3 regions of the Halomonas pelophila genome follow, and region 3 is predicted to be linked to each of the others. Evidence: riboswitches for the same ligand, from Rfam matches in the RefSeq annotation. Region 3 holds a riboswitch; each other region holds the start of a gene.
The links. A riboswitch is a leader RNA that binds a small molecule or an ion and turns the genes downstream of it on or off. The one in region 3 is predicted to bind thiamine pyrophosphate.

Region 1 (2,262 bases), on a different contig from region 3:
AACATCTCCTCGAGGCGATTGGCGCGATTGCGCATCGACATCACCTGCATGCCCTGCTCGGTGAGCGACTCGAAGACGTCGTTGAGGCGCTGGCCGCGATGCACCACCACCGCCAGCTGGGCGTCGTCCACGCGATTGATCTCGAAGCCCTCGACCTCCGGGGCCGCCTCCACCGGATGGGCGAGATCGAGCAGGAAGGTCTCGGTATCGAGCTCGGCGAGCAGCTCGCGCACGCTGGTGTCGCGGATGATCTCGCCGTGGTTGATGATGCCCACGCGGCGGCAGAGGCTCTCGGCCTCCTCGAGATAGTGGGTGGTGAGGATGATGGTGACGCCCTCCTCCCGGTTGATGCGGCGCATGTACTCCCACATGCTGCGGCGCAGCTCGATGTCGACGCCGGCGGTGGGCTCGTCGAGGATCAGCAGCTTCGGGCGATGCATCAGCGCGCGGGCGATCATCAGCCGGCGCTTCATGCCGCCGGAGAGCATCCGCGCGCTGCCGTTGCGCTTGTCCCACAGGCTCAGGTCTCGGAGCAGCTCCTCGGCGCGGGGCAGCGCCTCGCGACGCGACATGCCGTAGTAGCCCGCCTGGGCCAGCACGATGTCGATGACCTTCTCGAACTGGCTGAAGTTGAACTCCTGGGGCACCACGCCGAGATGGTACTTGGCCCGGGCGAAGTCGGTGTCGATGTCGATGCCGAAGATCGAGATCTTCCCCGCGGTCTTCTGCACCAGCGAGCAGACTACGCCCAGGGTGGTCGACTTGCCGGCGCCGTTGGGGCCCAGCAGGGCGTAGAAGTCGCCCTGGGCGACGTCGAGGTCGATGCCCTTGAGGGCCTCGAAGCCATTGCCGTAGACCTTGGTCAACCCACGGATGGAAAGAGCCGGTTCGGCCATGAAAGATCCCGTAAAGAAAATGAATGGGATGCCGTGTCGGCACCCGCCAGAAAAAACACGCTCGAGGCGCGACACACGGGGCGCTGAGATGGGGGCGCCGCGGCGCAATTCAAGCCGCCGTTCAAGCCCCAGCTCAAGCAGTGGCCGGGGCCCTGCGCGCCCGGGCGCGACCTTCCCATCTTACGCCACTAGCCAGACAGTTCGCATGCTCATCGTTCATGCGGGCGTCGCGCGCCGTATTGACCCCGTGACGCCGGGGCCCTAGGCTGGAGCGCATTCCTGGGGGAGTCCTTGCGGACTGAGATTCCGGCACCGTGTATCGACGACACGGCCGGTAACCCTTCGAACCTGATCCGGATCATGCCGGCGAAGGGAAGGAAGTGCCATCCGGCCACGCTTCTCACCCAACGCAACTGCGTCCTCTCGTAGCGACGCTCGGCATCGCGCCGGGCCTTTCCATGCTAGGGAGAACGTCATGCTGCCGACCACTCATGCCTTCTGGTGGCTCATCGCCTTCGCGGCGCTGTTTGCCGTGCCGGGCATGCTCTACGCGCGCCGCCACACCGAGAGCCTCGAGGACTTCATCATCGCCCGCAACAGCCAGGGCGCCACCGCCACGGTGCTGACCCTGATGGCCTCGACGCTGGGCACCTGGATCCTGTTCGGCCCCGCCCAGGCGGCCACCTGGGGCGGGCTGGGCGCGATTGCCGGCTATGCGCTGGGCTCGCTGGCGCCACGGCTGGTGATGATTCCGCTGGGGCGGCGCCTGCGCGAGCTCTCGCCGGGCGGCCACTCGCTCACCGAGTTCGTGATGAGCCGCTACGGGCGCCCCATGTACGCCTTCACCCTGGTGATCATGCTGTTTTATCTCTTCATCTCCCTGGCCGCGGGGATCACCGCCATCGCCAAGATGGTCGGGCTGCTGGCGCCGGTGCCGCTCTGGGCGACCAGCTCGGTGGTGATGGCCGCCACCCTGCTCTACACCCTGTACGGTGGCCTGCGCGCCTCGATCTTCACCGACAAGGTGCAGATGGTCGTGATCCTGCCGCTGCTCGCCGTGCTGCTGATCGTCGGCTGGCAGGCCGCCGGCGGCCTCAAACCCACCCTCGCCGGCCTCGAGGCGACGGCGCCGCGGCTGCTGGACATCACCGACCTGGGCGGGCTCAAAGCTGGCCTCACCTTCTTTTTGGCCGTGATGCTGACCGGGCTCTTCTATCAGGGCAACTGGCAACGGGTCTACGCCGCCCAGAGCAACCGCGCCGTGGCCCTGGGCTTCCTGCTCGGGGGCCTTCTGAGCGCGCCGATGATCTTCGTGATGGGCCTGTTCGGCCTGGCGTTCGTGGGACTGGGGCTGCCCGGCGACGGT
Region 2 (2,262 bases), on a different contig from region 3:
TGGGCGGCCTGACCAGAACCAGCCCGGGACGTCAGGTAGGGCCAGCTCAGAGGCGCTGATCTAGCCCCATCTGCCAGAAGTCGATCTCGAGCCGGGTGGCGTCGCGGAACACCGCGGTGAGCTCGGCGAAGCGCGCCGGCGTCACCTCCGCCAGCCGGGCGTCGAGCCAGGCGCGCTCGTCCGCCATGGCCTGCTGGAAGGCCTCGCTCTCGTACATGGCGATCCAGGCGTCATAGGGGTTCGCCTCGCCGCGCACCGTGGTGGCGCGGCCATTGAGCCACTGGGCGATCTCGCCGTAGCCGACCAGGCAGGGGGCGAGGGCCACGTGCAGGTCGAGCAGGTCGCCGCGATGGCCGGTGTCCAGCACGTAGCGCGTGTAGGCAAGCGTAGCGCGGGCCTCCGGCAGGCGCGCCAGGTCCTGCTCGGAGATGCCCCAGCCGCGGCAGTAGTCCACGTGCAGCCCCAGCTCCACGTCGAGGATGGTCTTGAGGCCCTCGAAGGCGTGGCGCAGCTCGCTGAGGTCGCGGCTCTTGTAGGCGGCCAGGGCGTAGGCCCGGGCGAAGTGGATCAGGAACAGGTAGTCCTGCTGGAGGTAGTGGCGAAAGGCGCCTTCCTCGAGAGTGGCATCGCCGAGCCGGCGCACGAAGTCGTGCTCGATATAGGCGCCCCAGTCGTCCTGGCAGGCCGCGGTAAGGTCGTCGAATCGGTAGCCCATCGTGTCTCCGGTCAGGGGGCGATCCGGAAGCGGGGCGGGAGAGGGTGACCGGAGAAGGTGCCGCGAGGCAGGGGTCACCGCTTGATTCCTACGCCGGTACTAGCCGGATCAGGTTCCACGGGACCAGCGCTCGGTGTCTTCACACCCCGCGCCATCTCAGCCGGCTCTACCGGCACCCCGTCAAGCGAAGCGCTTACTCTAGCATCCTGTCGTCGTCTTGCCACCCTCTGCGGGGATTCCGGTGTCGTCCACTACCGGGGCTTTCGGCACCGGTTCTCCGGCGACAGGGCCGGACGGCGTGGTGCCGTGAATCACTGCACCGGCATCTTGCCGGGTAGCGCCGCGGCGCGTCATTCCGGCTCGGCGTCCAGCAGCTCGAACCACTCCGTGCGCTCGGGAAGGGTCAGCTCGCTGGCGGGCCGGCCGCTGGCATACCAGTCGCGGACGTTGCGCAGCTGCCATCGACGGCGTTCGCCGTCCAGCTCGATGCCCAGCCGAAAGGGCCCGTAGCGGGCGAGGGCGCGGCCCGCCAGCTGGGCGTCGCGCAGGGCGATGTTGGCCAGCAGCTCCAGGCGACTGCCACCCCGCACGGCGAGGTCCTCCAGGCGCAGGGTGTCGTCGTCGAACATCACGCGCACCTCGCCGCGCACCTCGCCAAGGGTCAGCCGGTCGCGCAGCCAGCCTCTCTCCCGGGCCGAGTCGACGAACAGGTTGACCAGCAGGCCGCTGTCGCGCATGGCCAGGTCGAGCCGGGCGTCGAGCGCCAGCGGTGCCACCCAGCGCATCTCTCCCTCGGGGACCTCGAGGCGCGCCCACCAGCCGCGGGTCAGGGCGCCGGCGGCGTTCTCCAGGCGCATGTCGCTCAGGCTCAGCGTGGAGCCTGCGACGTCGAAGCGCAGCGTCTCCAGGTCGCCCTCGGAGAGGCGAGCCTCCAGCGCCAGGGTGCCCTCCAGGACCTGCTCATCGAAGGCGAGGCGGGCGTCGGAGGCGGTGAGCGAGAGGCTGCCCTCGGCCGACAGGCCCTCGAGTCGCAGCTGGGTGGCCATCGTCGCCTGGCCCGACAGGAAGGCGATGCCGGCATCCTTGGGCAGGTAGTCATTGAAGGCGGCGAGGTCCGGTACCGCCACATCGGGCATGTCGATGCGCGTGCTGAGTGCCTCCAGGCCCTCGCTCGGGTCGAAGCTCCGCGCCCGGCTCTGGATCTCCAGCAGGCGGCCGTCGATCAGCGCGTCGCCTCCCTCCTGGCGGCGCAGGCCGAAGCGGGGCAGGGAGAGGTGCAGCTGCGCGCCGGGGTCGCTGGCCTCCAGCACCAGCGAGCCGTCGCCGAAGGCCTCGTAGTGCAGGAAGCGCACGGCAAGTCGGTCGGAGTTAACGCGAAGCTGGCTCTCGAGCATCACCTCGCCGCTTTCCAGGCCGAGGTCGAGGGACAGGCGTCCGCCCCCCTGGACGGCCAGGCCATGCTCGTCAGGCAGGAAGGCATTGAGGAAGCCGAGCCGGTCGAGCTGGCCATCCAACCGCAGGGTGCCGGCCAGAGGGCGGCGTGGCGC
Region 3 (2,262 bases):
AACGGGAAATAGCGTCCAGGCGCCACTCCTATGAGGTAAATGATGGGATCTTTTCTCTCGTAGCTGATCATCAGCTGACGATTAGCGGATTTCGTCAGACCGCCAGCCTCTAGCGAGTACCAGAACCCACCCTCATCGCTAGTCCCATCGGCATAGATGTTGGTGCGGCCCTGTTTGGGCACGACCGTCTTGATGCTCAAGATGCCGTCTGGCATCTGTTTGGGCTTAAAGATGCCGATGGCGCGACTGGCAAGGTAGATAGCGCCATCATCGAAGGGCAGCGGTTCGGCAATCGCATTCCAGGACACATCACCGGACGGTGCTTGAGATATGGCCTCCAACCTCTTGAATGCGGCTTGTCGAATACGGAGATCGATATTCAGCAAGGGGGCGTCCTGAGAAGCAGAGTTAGTATCTACAAATACTAATCAAGTCCTCGTGATTTAACACTCCTCCAATAGCTGCAGCACCGGCGTCAGCTGGCTCTCGTGCAGCAGCAGCAGGCTGTCGGCTTTCTCATTCTCGCGGGGCGCCACCACGGCGAATTCGCCCTCCTCGAGGTGGAACTCGTGGATCTCACGTTGCCCCTGCGGCGTCTGGCAGCGAATCGCGCGGTAGGCATCATCTTCGCTGTAGGTGAGACGGTGGTAGACCTTGAAGAAGGTGTAGAGGGTCAGGCCCTGGCGGAAGGCGGGCCAGCGCGCGGGGATGGTGCGGGTCTCCTCGTCGAGGGCCTGGCCTTCGGCCTCGGCGGCGGCGAGGGCCCGGGCCAGGGGCTTGGCGAGCAGCTCGGTGCCGTCGCAGGGCAGCGGCTGCCCACCCTCGAAGGCCCGGCGGTAGTCGTCGGCCACCCGGCGCAGCGCGGCCAAGGAGTCCAGCCGATGGTCGCTGTGGCAGAGCTCGGCGGGCTCGAAGCTGCCGTTCTGCCAGCCGTGGATGACGCGCAGCACCAGCCGACCCTCGTGCATCGGCGCCAGGATCAGCGCCTCGGTCGCCACGCGCAGATGCAGCAGGCGCTCGGTGGCGGCGTTGTCGAAGGCGCTGTAGGGATCGACGAAGATCCCGTGCAGGCGTCCGGGGGCGTGTTCCTTGGCTTCGGTGTAGGGCATCTCGGGGCTCCGGCACGGGTGGTCGTCACGCTGGGGCGACGTTATGATGCCCCTTGATCCTGTCTCTATCGGCCGTTACGGCGCGGGCTTGAGTCGCGATCCCACAATCCATTCACTGTCGCCAGGGGAGTCTCGCTGCCGCACACGTCGGCCGGGGCTGAGAGAGCGCATGGCGCTGACCCTGGAACCTGATCCGGTTCATACCGGCGGAGGAAGTGCGACATGCCTGTCCTGACGTCTGCCGTGCTCGGCGCGGCGCTGCTGTGCTTTGCATTCCTGGGCCTCAAGGCCCGCCGGGCCGATGGCCCCCTCGACGACTACGTCACCGCGCGCAACTCCCAGAGTGCCTCGACCCTGGGGCTTTCCTTCCTGGCCTCGGGGATGGGCGCCTGGATCCTCTTCGCGCCCCCCGAGATCGGCGCCTTCGTCGGCCCGCTGGCGCTGGCCGGCTATGCCGTGGGCTCGGCGCTGCCATTCATCGTGCTGGGGCTCTATGGCCCGGCGATCCGCCGCCACCTGCCGGAAGGGCGCAGCATCGGCGAGTTCGCCGAGGCCTGCTATGGCGCCGGGGTGCGGCGCTGGGTGTCGCTGGTCTCCGTGCTCTACATGGCCTGTTTCCTGGCCGCGGAGCTGACCGCCGTCGGGGCCATCACCGCGCTGCTCTCCGAGGTGCCACCGGCGCTGGTGGTGATCGGCGTGGCGATCTCCACGCTGCTCTACACCGCAGTGGGCGGGCTGCGGGCGAGCCTTGCCACCGACCGCTGGCAGGCCTGGCTGCTGATCGCCCTGCTGGCCCTGGTCGGCGGGGTGGCGCTTGCGCGCCTGCCCGAGATGCCGGTGGCGGCGGCCCTGCCGTCGATCCCGGCGGGCGATGCGCTCTCCGTGGCGCTGACCCTGGTGATCGCGGTGACGGCGGCGAACCTCTTTCATCAGGGCTACTGGCAGCGGGTCTGGGCGGCGCGGGACGACCGTGCCCTGGGCCGCGGCGCCTGGCTCGGCGGCGGCATCACCGTGCTGGTGGTGATGGTGATCGGCGGGCTCGGCATGCTGGCCGCCATGGCCGGCGTGGCGCTTGGCGAGCCGCCGATTCCTTTCTTCGCGCTGCTTTCCGAGGCGCCGGACTGGCTGGCGCTGCCGGCGCTGGTGCTGGCGG

Region 1: another riboswitch for thiamine pyrophosphate. It lies ahead of ABE957_RS04340 (sodium:solute symporter family transporter); the one in region 3 lies ahead of ABE957_RS09995 (SLC5/6 family protein).
Region 2: another riboswitch for thiamine pyrophosphate. It lies ahead of tenA (thiaminase II); the one in region 3 lies ahead of ABE957_RS09995 (SLC5/6 family protein).

The regions. Positions count from the first base shown of each region.
Region 1 covers NZ_JBEGCI010000003.1:191,111-193,372, reverse strand. Annotated here, with positions in the region: gene ABE957_RS04345 (ABC transporter ATP-binding protein) at 1-896, opposite strand, end outside; TPP riboswitch at 1,168-1,288, shown strand; gene ABE957_RS04340 (sodium:solute symporter family transporter) at 1,372-2,262, shown strand, end outside.
Region 2 covers NZ_JBEGCI010000003.1:42,194-44,455, forward strand. Annotated here, with positions in the region: gene tenA (thiaminase II) at 47-715, opposite strand; TPP riboswitch at 784-905, opposite strand; gene ABE957_RS03650 (hypothetical protein) at 1,066-2,262, opposite strand, start outside.
Region 3 covers NZ_JBEGCI010000007.1:165,170-167,431, reverse strand. Annotated here, with positions in the region: gene ABE957_RS10005 (HNH endonuclease) at 1-386, opposite strand, end outside; gene ABE957_RS10000 (hypothetical protein) at 444-1,109, opposite strand; TPP riboswitch at 1,223-1,342, shown strand; gene ABE957_RS09995 (SLC5/6 family protein) at 1,332-2,262, shown strand, end outside.